DNA from 2 places in the Streptomyces sp. NPDC007971 genome. Region 1 is predicted to be linked to the other one. Evidence: riboswitches for the same ligand, from Rfam matches in the RefSeq annotation. Region 1 holds a riboswitch; the other holds the start of a gene.
What was found. Region 1 has a riboswitch for S-adenosylmethionine ahead of thrC (threonine synthase). Riboswitches for the same ligand answer to the same signal wherever they lie in the genome.
Positions count from the first base shown of each region.

Region 2: it holds a riboswitch for S-adenosylmethionine, as region 1 does, so the genes downstream of both, ACFZCP_RS11375 (aminotransferase class V-fold PLP-dependent enzyme) here and thrC (threonine synthase) in region 1, are expected to answer to the same signal.

Region 1 covers NZ_JBIBJK010000002.1:155,554-161,601, forward strand. The annotation lists gene ACFZCP_RS04470 (trehalose-6-phosphate synthase) at 1-269, opposite strand, end outside; gene ACFZCP_RS04475 (glucosyl-3-phosphoglycerate synthase) at 356-1,327, opposite strand; SAM riboswitch class I at 1,457-1,598, shown strand; gene thrC (threonine synthase) at 1,616-2,899, shown strand; gene ACFZCP_RS04485 (MoaD/ThiS family protein) at 2,896-3,171, shown strand; gene ACFZCP_RS04490 (cold-shock protein) at 3,616-3,819, shown strand; gene groL (chaperonin GroEL) at 4,170-5,792, shown strand; gene ACFZCP_RS04500 (Uma2 family endonuclease) at 5,885-6,048, opposite strand, start outside.
Region 2 covers NZ_JBIBJK010000005.1:6,782-12,829, forward strand. The annotation lists gene ACFZCP_RS11365 (cytochrome b N-terminal domain-containing protein) at 1-649, shown strand, start outside; gene trpD (anthranilate phosphoribosyltransferase) at 770-1,834, shown strand; SAM riboswitch class IV at 1,941-2,057, shown strand; gene ACFZCP_RS11375 (aminotransferase class V-fold PLP-dependent enzyme) at 2,223-3,602, shown strand; gene ACFZCP_RS11380 (Lrp/AsnC ligand binding domain-containing protein) at 3,702-3,983, opposite strand; gene ACFZCP_RS11385 (rhomboid family intramembrane serine protease) at 3,980-4,786, opposite strand; gene ACFZCP_RS11390 (hypothetical protein) at 4,941-5,180, shown strand; gene ACFZCP_RS11395 (NYN domain-containing protein) at 5,218-6,048, shown strand, end outside.

The DNA.
Region 1 (6,048 bases):
TCGAGCATGCGCACCCGCTGTCCGCCGGTCTCCTCGGCCGGCAGCAGTGCGCCGTCCGCACGGTGCACCGCCGCGCGGTCGCCGTCGCCCAGCGCGGCGCACACCCATACCGCGTTGGTGTCCGGCCCGATGGCCGACAGACCCGAGACCAGTCCGCCGCCGCCCCGTTTGGCGCGCAGCGAGCCGGCTCCGTCGTCGGGGAGGATCTCGTACGAAACCGGGCCGCGGTTGGACGCGACCAGCACCTCAGCACCATGGGTGGAAGCCATACGCCTCAACCTAGCCCGGCCCCGAAACGCTCAAACGTACGGTCTGCCCCGGAAGGGGGCTGTATACAGCCGTTCTCGTGCGCCCCTCAGGCGACACGGCGGGCCGCGTACTCCGCGATCTCGGCCATCGGCGGCCGCTCCTCGGTGTCCACCGGATAGGTGCGTGGCTCGAAACCGTCCTCGCCCCGCTCGAACTGGGTGAGGGCGGGCCGCACGAGGTGGCCGCGGGCCAGCCGCAGCTGGGCCGTGCGGTAGATCGCCGCGGCCATCCGGCCCAGGGCCTGTCCGTCCTGGTGGCGGTGGAGGCGCACACCGACGTCGACCTGCGCGAGGGCGTCCAGGCCGGCCAGGTGCAGCGCGTCCACGAGCATGCCCAGCTCCACGCCGTAGCCCACCGGGAACGGCAGCTGTTCCAGCAGGGAGCGGCGGGCCGCGTACTCGCCGCCGAGCGGCTGGACGAATCCGGCCAGCTGCGGCCAGTGCATGTTCAGCAGCGGGCGGGCCATCAGCTCGGTCACCCGGCCGCCCTGCTCCGCCGTCCTGCCGGTGGCGGGCGCGTCCGGCCCGGTGCCGAGCGGGCGGTCGTACATGGCCTTGACCAGGTCGACGTCCGGCTCGGTGAGCAGCGGGCCGACTATCCCCGAGACGAAGTCGGAGGAGAACTCCCTCAGGTCGGCGTCGATGAAGCAGACGATGTCCCCGCCGGTCACCAGCAGGGAGCGCCACAGCACCTCACCCTTTCCGGGGACGGCCGGAATGCGGGGGAGGATGTCGTCGCGGTGGACGACCCGGGCGCCCGCGGCGGCGGCGACCTCGGAGGTGCGGTCGGTGGACCCGGAGTCGACGACGACGATCTCGTCGACCAGGGGGGCCTGCCGCATGAGGTCGTGGCGGATGACGGTGACGATGTCGCCGACCGTCTCCTCCTCGTTGAGCGCGGGCAGCACGACGGAGACCGACTGGCCGGTGCGCTGCTTGGCCGCCAGGATCTGATGGAGCGGGCGGTCGGTCACGGACCAGGAGCGGGTGGCCAGCCAGCGCTCGACTTCTTCCAGCACAGTCAGCGGCTCCTCACGTTGTCTCGCGGTTCGGACGACTATCTCAACTGTCCTGGCCTTCGGTTACAGTCTTGAGCAACGCCGATGACCATCGCATGTCGGAGGTCGCGCGCGTTGACAACCGAATACCGCTCATCCAGAGGGGCAGAGGGAAACGGCCCGATGAAGCCCCGGCAACCCTCCAGTCGGTTCTCGTTCTCCAGCGAGGCTCCCGGCTAGGGAAGGTGCCAAATCCGTCTCACGGCGAGATGCGTCGTGAGGAAGATGAGGAGAAAGGGCCTCGCCTCCATGGCTGTGCAGACTGTTGCAAGCACCTCCACGTCCACCGTAGACCTCGGTCCCGCCGCTGCGCTGAGCTGCCGCGAATGCGGTCACCGCGTACCGCTCGGTCCGCTGTTCGCCTGCGAGGAGTGTTTCGGCCCGCTGGAGATCGCCTACGACTTCTCCGCCTACGACACCGAAGAGCTGCGCAGGCGGATCGAGGCCGGACCGGCGAACATCTGGCGGTACGCCCCGCTGCTGCCCGTCCCTGCGGACGTGGCGGACAAGCCCAACATCAACCCGGGCTGGACCAAGCTCGTCAAGGCCGACAATCTCGCGCGTGAGCTGGGCGTCACCGGCGGTCTGTACGTCAAGGACGACTCCGGGAACCCGACGCACTCCTTCAAGGACCGGGTGGTGGCCCAGGCGCTGGAGGCCGCGCGTGCCTTCGGCTTCACCACGCTCTCCTGCTCCTCCACGGGCAACCTGGCCGGTGCCGTCGGCGCCGCGGCCGCCCGGGCCGGCTTCCGCTCCTGCGTGTTCATCCCGCACGACCTGGAGCAGGGCAAGATCGTCATGGCCGCGGTCTACGGCGGCGAACTGGTCGGCATCGAGGGCAACTACGACGACGTGAACCGGTTCTGCTCCGAGCTGATCGGCGACTCGGCCGGCGAGGGCTGGGGCTTCGTCAACGTGAACCTGCGGCCCTACTACGCGGAGGGGTCGAAGACCCTGGCGTACGAGATCTGTGAGCAGCTCGGCTGGCGGCTCCCGGACCAGATCGTGGTCCCGATCGCCTCCGGCTCCCAGCTGACGAAGATCGACAAGGGCCTGCAGGAGCTGATCAAGCTCGGCCTGGTCGAGGACCGGCCGTACAGGATCTTCGGCGCGCAGGCCGAGGGCTGCTCGCCGGTCTCCGCGGCCTTCAAGGCCGGCCACGACGTGGTCCGCCCGCAGAAGCCGAACACCATCGCCAAGTCCCTCGCCATCGGCAACCCGGCCGACGGGCCGTACGTCCTGGACATCGCGCGCCGCACGGGCGGTGCGGTCGAGGACGTGACCGACGCGCAGGTCGTGGACGCGATCAAGCTGCTGGCCCGGACCGAGGGCATCTTCGCGGAGACGGCCGGCGGCGTGACCGTGGGCGTGACGAAGAAGCTGATCGACAACGGCGTCCTGGACCCGTCGCTCACCACGGTCGTCCTCAACACCGGCGACGGCCTCAAGACCCTCGACGCGGTGGCCGGCACGGGTCTCACCGCCACCATCCGCCCGACCCTGGACTCCTTCCGAGAGGCTGGCCTCGCATGAGCGTGACCGTTCGCATCCCCACCATCCTGCGCACCTACACCGGCGGGCAGGCCGAGGTCGCCGCCCAGGGCGCGAACCTCGCCGAGGTCATCGAGGACCTGGAGAAGAACCACACCGGTATCGCCGCCCGGGTCCTGGACGACCAGGGCAAGCTCCGCCGTTTCGTCAATGTGTACGTCAATGACGACGACGTGCGCTTTGAGCAGGGCCTTCAGACGGTGACCCCGGACGGTGCGGGTGTCTCCATCATTCCGGCGGTCGCGGGAGGCTGACCGAATGACTGATCATTACCTTCGGTAACCGCTGTTACTGATTGTTCATCGAATGGCCCCCTCCGTGAGAGAAACGGAGGGGGCCATTCAGTGTGATTGAGCGCGGTACAGTTGGGGAACGCGCTCCGGATCTGCGGGTCACGGGCCCCGGATTTCACACCGCACGCCCGACAAGAAGTAGCCAAAGTAAGCGGGCATTGTGCGGCTTTTGTTCCATTTTGTACGGCCCGAGTTGCCCTGAATTCAGCCGATTTTTTGGCAGATTCCGGACCGGGCTCGTCCAGAATTCTCGTCCGATTGACCTGTTGCAGACGGCAGTTGGACAGATACATTCAGCCGCGGTCGACGCGTTCCGGCGCACGCCCCCGACCAATGGGGGGTGAGGTCTGACCCGGGTCCGCGAAGTGCGGATCTGTGCAAGGGCCAGTAATAGGGGAGTTAGGCATGGCTCAGGGCACCGTCAAGTGGTTCAACGCGGAGAAGGGGTACGGCTTCATCGCGGTCGACGGTGGTGCGGACGTCTTCGTCCACTACAGCGCCATTCAGATGGACGGCTACCGCACCCTGGAAGAGGGCCAGCGGGTGGAGTTCGAGATCTCGCAGGGCCAGAAAGGCCCGCAGGCCGACATGGTTCGCCTCAGCGCCTGAACGTTTTTGTGAGGAAGGGCCCGCACCGGCACAGGGTGCGGGCCCTTCTCTGCGTCCGGATCCGCCCGCACGTCCGTGTTCGCGGGCGGCTGACGTCCCTCGTGAACCGCCCACACCCCTGTTCGCGGGCGGCTGACGCCCCCTTCGCACCCTTCCAGGCGCTTGCACTCGACCATGCCGAGTGCTAATCATTGCGTTAGCACTCTGAAGGTGAGAGTGACAACGAAGGACCGGGTCGGTGAGGCCCGCAGGCCGGGTGGGGCAAGGAACCACAAGGCATGCGAGCCGTCCGTCGCGGGCGCGGGCGCGGTCCGAAGGAATCACCCCCAGTCCTGGAGGGACCACTTCACATGGCCAAGATCATCGCGTTCGACGAGGAGGCGCGGCGCGGCCTCGAGCGCGGCATGAACCAGCTCGCGGACGCCGTGAAGGTGACGCTCGGCCCCAAGGGCCGCAACGTCGTCCTCGAGAAGAAGTGGGGCGCCCCCACGATCACCAACGATGGTGTCTCCATCGCCAAGGAGATCGAGCTCGAGGACCCGTACGAGAAGATCGGCGCCGAGCTGGTCAAGGAAGTCGCCAAGAAGACGGACGACGTCGCCGGTGACGGTACGACCACCGCGACCGTGCTCGCCCAGGCGCTGGTCCGCGAGGGCCTGCGCAACGTCGCCGCCGGTGCCAACCCGATGGCTCTGAAGCGCGGTATCGAGAAGGCCGTCGAGGCCGTCTCCGCCGCCCTGCTGGAGCAGGCGAAGGACGTCGAGACCAAGGAGCAGATCGCCTCCACCGCGTCCATCTCCGCCGCCGACACCCAGATCGGCGAGCTCATCGCCGAGGCCATGGACAAGGTCGGCAAGGAAGGCGTCATCACCGTCGAGGAGAGCAACACCTTCGGCCTGGAGCTTGAGCTCACCGAGGGCATGCGCTTCGACAAGGGCTACATCTCCGCCTACTTCGCGACCGACATGGAGCGCATGGAGGCGTCGCTGGAGGACCCCTACATCCTCATCGCGAACTCCAAGATCGGCTCCGTCAAGGACCTGCTCCCGCTCCTGGAGAAGGTCATGCAGTCGGGCAAGCCGCTGCTGATCATCGCCGAGGACGTCGAGGGCGAGGCCCTGTCGACCCTGGTCGTCAACAAGATCCGTGGCACCTTCAAGTCCGTCGCCGTCAAGGCCCCGGGCTTCGGTGACCGCCGCAAGGCCATGCTCGGCGACATCGCCATCCTCACGGGCGGCGAGGTCATCTCCGAGGAGGTCGGCCTCAAGCTGGAGAACGCGACCCTGGACCTCCTGGGCCGCGCCCGCAAGGTCGTCATCACCAAGGACGAGACCACCATCGTCGACGGCTCCGGCTCCTCGGACCAGGTCGCCGGCCGCGTCAACCAGATCCGCGCCGAGATCGAGAACAGCGACTCGGACTACGACCGCGAGAAGCTGCAGGAGCGCCTGGCGAAGCTCGCCGGCGGTGTCGCGGTCATCAAGGCCGGTGCCGCCACCGAGGTGGAGCTCAAGGAGCGCAAGCACCGCATCGAGGACGCCGTTCGCAACGCGAAGGCGGCCGTCGAGGAGGGCATCGTCGCCGGTGGTGGCGTGGCCCTGCTCCAGGCCTCCTCGGTCTTCGAGAAGCTGGACCTGGACGGCGACGAGGCGACCGGCGCCAACGCCGTGAAGCTCGCGCTGGAGGCCCCGCTGAAGCAGATCGCCGTCAACGGTGGTCTTGAGGGCGGCGTCGTCGTGGAGAAGGTGCGCAACCTGGCCGTCGGCCACGGTCTGAACGCCGCCACCGGCGAGTACGTCGACATGATCGCCGAGGGCATCATCGACCCGGCGAAGGTGACCCGCTCTGCCCTGCAGAACGCCGCCTCCATCGCCGCGCTGTTCCTCACCACCGAGGCCGTCATCGCCGACAAGCCGGAGAAGGCCGCCGCGGCCGCTCCGGGCGGCATGCCGGGCGGTGACATGGACTTCTGATCGACCTGACGGTTGATCGCCTGTCCTGCAGTACCGAGGGCGGTACTTCCAGCTTCTGGCTGGGGGTGCCGCCCTCGGGCGTTTCGTGAGGCTCAGTCGGCGTAGTCCTTGAGTTCCTGGGTGTCGAGGATGACGTCGACGGGGGAGGGGAGCACGACGGTGGCTCCCCAGGGGTAGGACGGGGACCGCTGATAGCGGCCGTTCTTCGGCTCGCTGTACACGACGACGGTGCTGTTGTCGCGGTCGATGAGGAGAT
Region 2 (6,048 bases), on a different contig from region 1:
CTGGGGTCACACGCTCGTCCTGGGCGTGTTCATCCCGCTGGTCCTCTTCGGCCTGGTCCTGGGCGTGATCGCGGTCTACCCGTTCATCGAGTCCTGGGTCACCGGCGACAAGAGCGAGCACCACATCCTGGACCGCCCGCGCAACGCCCCGACGCGTACCGCGTTCGGTGCGGCCTGGGTCACGGTGTACATGATCGGCCTGGTCGGTGGTGGCAACGACCTCATCGCCACCCACTTCCACCTGTCGATCAACGACGTGACCTGGTTCGTCCGGATCTTCTTCTTCGCCGGACCGGTCATCGCGTTCCTCGTCACCAAGCGGATCTGCCTCGGCCTGCAGCGCCGCGACCGCGACAAGGTGCTGCACGGTCGTGAGACCGGCATCATCAAGCGCCTGCCGCACGGTGAGTTCATCGAGGTCCACGAGTCGCTCAGCCAGGAGCAGCTGCACACCCTCACGGCTCACCACCAGTACGAGCCGGCCGAGATCGGCCCGGCGGTGGACGAGAACGGTGTGGAGCGCAAGGTGAAGTCGTCCGAGCGGCTGCGCGCCAAGCTCAGCAGCGCCTACTACGGCGAGGACAACCAGATCCCGAAGCCCACCGTCGAGGAGTACAAGGAGATCACGAGCGGCCACGGCCACCACTGATCCCGCGTCGCCACGCCACGCAGAAGGGCCCCGTCCGGCTTCCGGACGGGGCCCTTCGTCGTGTCCTGCGCTGGATAGGGTGGGATCACACGGTTCTGACACGACACACAGGAGCGGCTGATGAGCGCTGTGACCCCCGCTGGAGGCGACACCGCGGCGGGCCGTTCCTGGCCCGCCCTGCTGAACGGACTGCTGGACGGCCGGGACCTGTCCGCCGACGACACGGCCTGGGCGATGGACCTGATCATGCGCGGGGAGGCGACCGACGCACAGATCGCCGGGTTCATGGTGGCGCTGCGGTCCAAGGGCGAGACGGTGCAGGAGATCACCGGCCTCGTGCGGACCATGTACGAGCACGCCAGGGTGATCGAGGTGCCGGGGCCGGCCGTGGACATCGTCGGCACCGGCGGCGACGGCGCCAAGACGGTGAACATCTCCACGATGTCGTCGATCGTCGTCGCCGGCACCGGCGCGAAGGTCGTCAAGCACGGCAACCGTGCCGCGTCCTCCGCCTCCGGGTCCTCCGACGTCCTGGAGAAGCTCGGGATCAATCTGGACCTGACCCCGCAGCGCGTCGCCGAGGTCGCCGACGAGGCCGGCATCACGATCTGCTTCGCGGTGCGGTTCCACCCGTCGCTGCGGTACGTCGCCCCCGCGCGGGGCCAGCTCGGGATCCGCACGACCTTCAACGTGCTGGGGCCGCTGACCAATCCGGCCAAGGTGCGGGCCCAGGCCGTCGGGGTCGCCGACCCGCGCATGGCGCCGATCGTCGCCGGGGTCCTCGCCGAGCGGGGCAACTCCTCCCTGGTCTTCCGCGGGGACGACGGCCTGGACGAGCTGACGACCACCTCCACCTCCCGGGTGTGGGTGGTCCGGGACGGCAAGGTCACCGAGCAGAGCTTCGACCCGCGGGACGTCGGCATCGACCTCGTCCCCGTGGAGGCCCTGCGCGGCGCCGACGCGTCGTACAACGCGGAGGTGGCGCGGCGTGTGCTGGACGGGGAGCGGGGCCCCGTCCGGGACACGGTGCTGCTGAACTCGGCGGCCGCGCTCGTCGCCCTGCGGCCGACGGACGCGCCGCTGGCCGAGCAGTTGCGCTCCGGCATGGCCGAGGCGGCCGAGTCCATCGACTCGGGTTCGGCGAAGCGGACGCTGGAGCGCTGGGTCGCCGCCAGCAACCGGTAGCGGCATCGGTGAGGCCCATCGCCGCCGCGGCGGTTCCGGGGACCCGTGTCCCGGGATCCGGACACAAGTTGCGCGGCGGCGATCGGCTCGGCTAGTTTCCTGATCAGGTCATGAGTGACAGCCAACAGGCCCCGGCCGGCTGTCCGGCAACCCTCCGTCCGTGGCGGGGTGCCCCGGGTGAGGACCAGGTCGTAGGCAGCGAGGTCTACGGCAAGCGCGGACCCCTCGAGAAACACCAGGGGTCCTGGTCGTCGAGGGAGCCTTCCGTGAGCAAGCGAATGCGATAGGGCGTAGAGCCCCGCCTCCGCATCCCCCTTTCACCTTCCTCCGTGCTGGAGCCGTATCCGCTCGCACGGTGGTTCCGCCTTGCCTCTCACGGGAGTTCGCCATGTCCGTCTCCACCGTTGCCGCCGACCAGTCCGTTTGTGCCCATCTGCCCGTCCTGGGCGCGGATGTCACCGTCCCGCTCGTGACCGGCGGCGAAGTCACCTACGCGGCGCTCGACTACGCGGCCAGCGCCCCCGCACTCCAGCGCGTCTGGGACGACGTGGCGGCCTACGCCCCGTACTACGGCAGCGTCCACCGCGGCGCCGGCTACCTCTCCCAGCTCTCCACCGACCTGTTCGAGAACGCCCGCAGGACGGTCGGCGAGTTCCTGGACTGCCGCGAGAACGACCAGGTGATCTTCACCCGCTCGACCACCGACTCCCTCAACCTCCTGGCCCGCGCCCTCCCCGCCGACTGCCAGGTCTTCGTCTTCGAGACCGAGCACCACGCCTCCCTGCTGCCCTGGCAGAACGCCCGTGTCACCTGTCTCGACGCCCCGCGCACCCCGCAGCAGGCCGTCCGGACCCTGGAGCGCGCCCTGGCCGACCGCACTGTGTCCACCGAGGGGGGCCACGGCCCGGCGCTGGTCTGTGTCACCGGTGCCTCCAACGTCACCGGCGAGTTGTGGCCGGTGCGTGAACTGGCCGCCGCCGCCCATGCGCACGGCGCGCGGATCGTCCTGGACGCCGCCCAGCTGGCCCCGCACCACCCGGTGTCCGTCCAGGACCTGGACGTCGACTGGGTCGCCTTCTCCGGCCACAAGCTGTACGCCCCCTTCGGCTCGGGCGTCCTGGCCGGCCGCGCCGACTGGCTGGTCGCGGCCCAGCCGTATCTCGCGGGCGGTGGCGCGAGCCGCAAGGTCGCCCGGCGCGAGGACGGGCAGGTGGCCGTGGAGTGGCACGAGAGCGCCGCCCGTCACGAGGCCGGCTCCCCGAACGTCATCGGCGCCTACTCCATCGCCTCCGCCTGCAGGGCACTCACGGAGGCCGGCTTCGACACCCTCGTCGCCCGTGAGCAGCACCTGATCTCCAGGGTCCGCGAGGGCCTCGCCGAGGTCCCCGAGGTCAGGATCCTCTCCCTCTTCGGCGACGAGGCGCCCCGCGTCGGCGTCATCTCGTTCGTCGTGAAGGGCTGGAACAGCTCCCACTTCGCCGCCGCCCTCTCCGCCGAGTACGGCATCGGCGTCCGCGACGGCCTCTTCTGCGCCCACCCGCTGGTGCGCACCCTGCTGGGCTCCGACCCCCAGGCCCAGGGCGAGTGCGGGGCGCCGGAGGCGGCGCCGGGTGAGAAGTCCCTGAACGCGATCCGGGTGAGCTTCGGAGCGGGAACGCCCGACGAGCACGTCGAGCGTTTCGTGACGGCTGTCCGGGAACTGGTCGCCGACGGTGCGAAGTGGACGTACAGGACCGAGGACGGCCGCTGTGTACCGGCGGTCGGCTGATCGACCTCAACGGGCGCGGGGAACTGCGCGACAGGCCGCAGACGGCCCGCAGTCGCGCACGATCCGCGCCCCGCAGATGCGCGGGCGGCCTTCAGGCGATCAGTTGTCCAGCCCGATCGAGAAGGCCGCCTCGAGGTCGTGCTGCGAGTAGGTCCGGAACGCGACGTGGGTGTCCGTGGCCTCCACGCCGGGGATCTTGCTGATGTGGCCCGGGATCACGTCGGCCAGGTCGTCGTGGCGCCCCACCCGGACCATGGCGATCAGGTCGTACGTGCCGGTGACGGAGAAGACCTCGCTGACGGAATCCAGCGAAGCGATCTGCTCCGCGATCTCGGGGATCCGGTCCACGCTGGTCTTGATCAGGACGATCGCGGTGATCACGACGGGTTCTCTCCCTCGGGTGCCGGAGCCGGTGCGGACCTCACTTTAGTCGCCCGTCCGTCTCCCACCACCGCCCTTCCGGTGCCGCGCTTCGCGCCCCTGCCTTTTCCGTAGCGCACCCACGCGTAACCGAAGCCGACGCAGAAGCCCACCAGGTGCGCGAGGTACGCGACCCCCGGCCCCTGGCCGCCCGCGTGGCCCGCCGCGAGCCACTGCAGGGACGCCCAGAACGGCAGCACGACCCAGGCGGGGAAGCGCATCGGCAGGAAGAACAGGAAAGGGAGGAGACTGGTGACACGGGCGCGGGGGAACAGGTACAGGAACGCTCCGAGGACCGCCGAGATCGCCCCGGAGGCGCCCACCAGCGACTGCTCGGAGGCGGCGTTGGCGGCCGCGTAGCCCAGCAGGGCGAGATAGCCGCAGCCGATGTAGAAGAGGGTGAACTCCACCCGGCCCATCCGTTCCTCGGTCATCACCCCGAAGACGAAGAGGAAGAGCATGTTGCCGAGCAGATGCACCCAGCTGCCGTGCACGAACAGCGCGGTGGCCGGGGTCAGGGCCTCCCGGACGGGTCCGTGGAACAGCTGCGCCGGGACCACCCCCCAGTGCCGGAAGTACGCGCGCTGCGCGGCCGCCAGCGCATCCCCGGAGCCGTACGCCGGGGTCAGCCCCGAGGCCGGACCCAGGGCGAAGATCAGACAGCACAGGACGATGAGGCCATGTGTCATCGGTGCGGAGGAGTCCCGGACCGCCCTGAGCGCCCTGCGGGTTCTGCCGGCGGCCGTGCTCCAGGTGTCGATCATGACTACAGAGCATGACGTAACGGGACGCAAGCCGACAGACCGCCTCGCCGCAGCAGAGGGGCGGGCGGTGAGTACCCGCCAGGCCGTAGGGTTACGAGCCATACGCGTCGAGGAGCGGCGCGGACCGACCCGAGCAAGGAAGCGAACAGCCACGATGACGGTTCCCCTGCCGACCGCCACGACGCGATGGCGCTGCACCCTCTGCGGCAACCTCACCCGCTTCGACGTGACCCGCTCGTCGAAGGTCGTCGAGTACGTCCACCTGGACCTCGGCGGCGAGCCGAACGTCGAGGAGCGCGAGGTGGTCAGTGAGACCATCGAGTCGGTCCGCTGCCGCTGGTGCAACGCGGTGGACCAGGTGGAACTCGTGGACAGGCCGGGCGCCGGCTCCTGAGCGGAGCGGGCCCCGTACAGGTATTGGGGTGTGACGGATGGTGGAGACCGCAGGCGGGGGGCCGGGCGACGGCACCGCTGAGGTGCTTGACCGTCCGCTGCCCGACGGCGTGCGCCGACGGGTCGTGCAGATCGTCTCGGACGGCTTCGGCGGCCTGACCGTGGCGGAACTGCCCGCCCAGCTCAGGCAGTACGCCCGGTTCACCCCGACTCGGCGGGCCAAGTTCGCGGGCAACGCGATGGCGGCCGCGCTGGAGACCGATCCGCTGTTCCGGCAGCGGATCGGGGAGAAGCTCAGAGAGGCGCAGCCGGAACTCTCCGGCGCCCTCGACTCCGGCTCGCCGCCCCCGGCCGCGGATCCGCTCGATGTAGCGGCCGCGGCCTACGTACTGCGCCCCGCGGGCTGGGTGAAGCTGGTCACCGCGGCCGGCGAGGAGGCCCAGCGCGCGGACGCCGAGCGGGCCGACGAGGAGAGCCGGGTCGAACTGGAGCGGCTGCGCACGGAACTCGCCCAGGCCCGGGAGCAGACCCGGACGGAGACCGAACGGCTGCAGAGCGCGCTGGAGTCGGCGAAGCGCGAAGCGGAATCGCTTCACCGGAAGCTGCGTGCCGCGCTCAGCGACGTCAAGCGCAAAGAGGCGGCGCTGCGCAAGATCCAGGCCGAGATCGAGGCCGTGCGCTCCGAGGGGCAGACGCAGGTGTCGGCGGCCGAGAGCGAGTCGCGGCGGCTCAAGGCCCGCCTGGGCGAGGCCGAGGCCGCGCTGGAGGCCACCCGCAGGGCGGCCCGCGAGGGCCGCAGCGTCGAGGACATGCGGGTACGCCTGCTGCTCGACACCCTGCTGGACGCGACGCAGGGACTGCGCCGGGAG